DNA from 2 places in the Dactylosporangium sp. NBC_01737 genome. Region 2 is predicted to be linked to the other one. Evidence: riboswitches for the same ligand, from Rfam matches in the RefSeq annotation. Region 2 holds a riboswitch; the other holds the start of a gene.

Region 1 (2,468 bases), 3.5 Mb from region 2:
CGCCTGCCCCGGCACGACCGCCGTCACCGTGTCGAAGAACGCCGCGTGCTGCGTGCGCACCCCACCGGCACGCAGCCCCGCGGCCAGGCGCACCGCCATGTCGTGGGTCCGCGACGCGATCCCCCGCAGCCCGTCCGGGCCGTGGTACACCGCATACATGCTGGCCGTGACGGCGAGCAGCACCTGCGCGGTGCAGATGTTGCTGGTCGCCTTCTCCCGCCGGATGTGCTGCTCGCGGGTCTGCAGCGCCAGCCGGTACGCCGGGGCGCCGTCCGCGTCCTTCGACACGCCGACCAGCCGGCCGGGCAGCGTGCGCTCCAGGCCCTTGCGGACCGACATGTATCCGGCGTGCGGCCCGCCGAAGCCCATCGGCACCCCGAAGCGCTGCGCGCTGCCGACCGCGACGTCGGCGCCGAACGCGCCCGGCTCCCGCAGCAGGCACAGCGCGAGCAGGTCCGCGGCGAACGTCACGATCGCACCCTGGTCATGCGCCCGCGCGGTGAGCCGCTCGAAGTCGCGGACCACGCCGGACGCGCCCGGATACTGCAGGTGGATGCCGAAGTACTCCTCCGGCAGGTCGTCGCCCGCCGGGTCGGCGACGTGCACGGTGATGCCCAGCGGCTCCGCCCGGGTGCGGATCACGGCCAGGGTCTGCGGCAGGACGTCGGCGTCGACGACATACACGTCGGCCTTCACCTTCGACGAGCGGCGCGCGAGGGTCATCGCCTCGGCGGCCGCGGTCGCCTCGTCCAGCAGCGACGCCCCCGCGACCGGCAGCCCGGTCAGGTCGGCGATCACCGTCTGGAAATTGAGCAGCGCCTCGAGCCGCCCCTGGCTGATCTCCGGCTGGTACGGCGTGTACGCCGTGTACCACGACGGGTCCTCCAGCACGTTGCGCATGATCACCGGCGGCGTGTGCGTGCCGTAGTAGCCGACGCCGATCATGCTGACCAGCGTCCGGTTCGCCGAGGCGAGGGCCCGCAGCTCCCCCAGCACCTCGGCCTCGGACGCCGCCGGGGGCAGCGCCAGCGGCTTGTGCCAGCGGATCGAGCCGGGGATCGCCGCGGTCATCAGCGCCTCGACGGAGTCATACCCGACGGTCTTGAGCATCCTCGACTGCTCGTCAGGCGACGGTCCGATGTGCCTGCTGGCAAAGTTGGTCATTGGCCACACTCTTTCGGATCCAGGGTCGGGGAAGCGCGCGCCCTCCCCCTCTGTCGTGTGGCCTCCAGAGGTGCCAACCCGTCGCGGTCCTTCTGCCTGAGAGGTTCCGGGGAGGATTTGCCCCTTCGGCGCCGTCCTGGCTGCAGACGATCTCTCCCGCGCGGGTATTGCCGGCACGCCCAATCTACCAACTGCCGCGAATCTGACCATGGTCGCGACCGCGTGGTCGACGCCACAGCCGCTAACGCGTCCTAGGATGCTAGGTTGAACCTCATGGGCGGCAGCGGGCGGAGTTGGCCTCCACCATCAGCAGCGAGCCGTCGACCGCCTCGAAGTCCTTGCCGGTGAGGCCCTTCAGGGCGTTGAGCTGGCCGTTGTTCCACTTGTCGTCCTGGGTGCCGGAGAAGAACCACGGCGATCCGTTGTCGGCGAGGATCGCGCCGTACTGCTTGAGCGCCTGCGCGACCACCCGGGCCTGCGCGGGAAACTTCGAGATGTCCACCGACGCCTTCAGGCGGAACCGGGCGCCCATCGGCGGCAGGGCCGCGTCGGTCGAGCTCGAGGCGGCGTGCCGGGCCGGCCACACGTAGGACTTGCGGGTCTTCGGCGCGGTGAAGCGGATCGCGTGGTCGATCCGCCCGGCCGCGACCTCCTCGGCGCGCGGCAGCCCGGCGAGGACCGACAGCCCGGCCGCGTCGGCGGACGTCCAGCCGGCCTTGCGCAGGTCGTTGCGGCGCAGGTCGAACACGGCACCCGACCCGGCCTTCCAGGAGCCGTCACCGTTCGGGTGGGCGTCGTAGAGCTCGTAGGCCTTGCACGCCGCGGTGTCGTGGACGATGACGTGCCGGTCCCCGTCGGCGTTCGCCCCGCCCTCGATGCGGGCGTTGCGCGGAACCGGGTAGGGGCCCTTGTCGCTCTCGTCGGCGTAGTCGAAGGTGACCTTCACCGAGGCCTGGCCGGCCCCGACGGTGGTGACCGGGATGCCGAACGGCGCGCCGTCGATGAGCCCGGCGCCGAAGTCGGGATGGGCATGCGCGGCGGCGCCGATGCTGTTGACCCAGGCGGCCGAGTCACGGTGGACCGGCAGCTTCGACACGTCGGCGTGCCAGACGTTGTCGGCGGGGAAGATCGTGCAGCCCGCCTGGGGGGCGCCCGACGACACAGGCGACGTGGCACCGGACGACTGCAGACCCGCGGACTCCGGAGGGGCACCCGACGTCGAGGCCGACAGGCCCGCGGCCGGGGCGGCGCCGGACCCGCCGGACGAGCTGCAACCGCTCACACCCGCGCCCGCACTCATCGCG
Region 2 (2,468 bases):
CGGGGAGAGCGCGCCGCTGGTGACCGCGCCGACCTGGGCGCCGGTCGCGGGGTCGAGGACCGGGTAGCCGCGCCGGGGCGCGCGGCGGGTGCCGGTGACGAGGCCGACGAGGACGTCGGCGGGGCCTTCGGCGCGCTGGCGGCGCAGGGCGGCGGCACCGACGAAGTCGCTCTTGTCGAACGCGACGACCCGTTCCAGACCGGCCTGCAGCGGCGTGACACGGACGGACAGTTCGTGGCCGTACAACGCCATCCCGGCCTCCAGACGCAGCGTGTCGCGGCACGCGAGTCCGGCCGGCGACGGGCCGCGCGCGAGCAGCGACTCCCACACCGCCACGGCGTCGCCCGGCCGGCAGTACACCTCGAAGCCGTCCTCGCCCGTGTACCCGGTCCGCGCGAGCAGCACACCCCGGCCGGCGACCGTGAAGTCCCGGATCGCGTAGTACCGCAACGGTCCCGGGTCGAGCATCGCCGCGGCTGCGGGTCCCTGCACCGCGATCAGCGCCCAGTCCGCGGACGCGTCGCGGACCCCGACCCCGAAGCCGTCGGCGTGCTCGCGCAGCATCGCGAAGACGACGGCGGTGTTCGCCGCGTTCGCCACGACCAGGTAGCGGCGTTCGGCGAGCCGGTAGACGACGAGGTCGTCGAGGACGCCGCCGTTGTCGTGGCAGAGCATGGTGTACCGGGCCCGCCCGGCCGCCAGGGTCGACAGCCGGCCGACGAGCGCGTGGTCGAGGAAACGGCCCGCGTCGGCGCCGGTGACCTCGATCTCGCCCATGTGGGACAGGTCGAACAGGCCGGCGGCGCGGCGCACGGCGTGGTGCTCGGCGAGGTCACCGGTGTAGCGCAGCGGCATGCGCCAGCCGGCGAAGTCGGTGAAGGTGGCACCCAGATCGCGGTGCACATCGAACAACGGCGTCACGTGAGGCTCCCTGGGTCGCAGATGCCGTCACGGGACGGCACCCGGCTGGGTGACCTCCCCGCTCTGTCATCGGAACCTGAGAGCTTCACCGCCACCGCCCGGCGGGATGCCGACGTGGACGGTTTGCACCGTTGGCGCAGGACAGGTTTCGTCCTGACTTTCCAGAGTCGCCTGACCGCGGCGGTACCTGTGCCTGAGAGATTCTGGGGAGAACATTGCTCCTTCGGCGCCCCGGTGGTGCCGGGGGCTCTCCCGTCGCGGGTCGTGCAGCGCGATATGTGGTTGTGATCCAGGACCGTATGACCCGCCGCACCGCCGCGTCAAGCACGCCCCGCGCTGCAACTTTCACACATCAATTTTCGAAACTCGCCGCCCGCGCCGCCGCACGCTGCACCGACGCCGCCACCTGGAACCGGTGCGCCGCGGGGCGGGTCCGCCGGGGTTGCATTGATCGATGCTGGTCGAGTTCCCCGCCGAACATGTTTCGAAAACGAAGGGCGTTGTGATGGACAGGAATCGAAAACGGGCGCTGGGTGCCGCCGGTGCGGGTGCCGTCGCGGTGGCGGTGGTGCTGGGTGTGGTGTCCACGGCCGCCGCGGCCGGGTCGACCTTGCACGCCGCCGCGGCGGATCGGGGCCGGTACTTCGGTACGGCGGTTGCGGCGTACAAGCTCAGTGACTCGGTGTACAGCACGATTCTGGATCGTGAGTTCGGGATGGTGACGCCGGAGAACGAGATGAAGTGGGATGCGACGGAGCCGTCGCAGGGGTCGTTCTCCTACGGCTCGGCGGATCAGATCGTGGCGCATGCGCAGGCGCACGGTCAGCGGGTGCGTGGGCATGCGCTGGCGTGGCATCAGCAGCAGCCGGGCTGGGCGCAGAACCTGTCGGGGACGGCGTTGCGTAACGCGATGGTCAACCATGTCACGCAGGTCGCGACGCATTACAAGGGCAAGATCTATGCGTGGGACGTGGTGAACGAGGCGTTCGCCGATGGTGGTGGCGGCGGGCGGCGTGACTCGAGCCTGCAGCGGACGGGGAATGACTGGATCGAGGTGGCGTTCCGTGCGGCGCGGGCCGCGGACCCGGCCGCGAAGTTGTGTTACAACGACTACAACACCGATGGGCAGAACGCGAAGTCCAACGCCGTGTATGCGATGGTGTCGGATTTCAAGGCTCGTGGGGTGCCGATCGACTGTGTGGGGTTCCAGTCGCATTTCAACAGTGCGAGCCCGGTCCCGTCGGACTATCAGGCGAATCTGCAGCGGTTCGCGGACCTGGGCCTGGACGTGCAGATCACCGAGCTGGACATCGAGGGCTCCGGCAGCGCCCAGGCCGACAACTACCGCCGGGTCACCGAGGCCTGCCTCGCGGTGAGCCGGTGCACCGGGATGACTGTGTGGGGTATCCGTGACAGCGACTCGTGGCGTGCCTCGGGCACCCCGCTGCTGTTCGACGGCAACGGCAACAAGAAGGCCGCGTACACCAGCACCCTGACCGCCCTCGGCGGCGGCGGACCCACCTCCAGCCCGCCGAGCAGCCCGCCGG

What was found. Region 2 has a riboswitch for glycine ahead of gcvT (glycine cleavage system aminomethyltransferase GcvT). Riboswitches for the same ligand answer to the same signal wherever they lie in the genome.
Region 1: it holds a riboswitch for glycine, as region 2 does, so the genes downstream of both, gcvP (aminomethyl-transferring glycine dehydrogenase) here and gcvT (glycine cleavage system aminomethyltransferase GcvT) in region 2, are expected to answer to the same signal.

Annotation. Positions count from the first base shown of each region.
Region 1 is NZ_CP109153.1:8,876,348-8,878,815, reverse strand. It holds gene gcvP (aminomethyl-transferring glycine dehydrogenase) at 1-1,164, opposite strand, end outside; glycine riboswitch at 1,239-1,333, opposite strand; gene OHA72_RS40365 (hypothetical protein) at 1,436-2,468, opposite strand, start outside.
Region 2 is NZ_CP109153.1:5,330,448-5,332,915, reverse strand. It holds gene gcvT (glycine cleavage system aminomethyltransferase GcvT) at 1-921, opposite strand, end outside; glycine riboswitch at 975-1,092, opposite strand; glycine riboswitch at 1,093-1,186, opposite strand; gene OHA72_RS24010 (glycoside hydrolase family 10 protein) at 1,427-2,468, shown strand, end outside.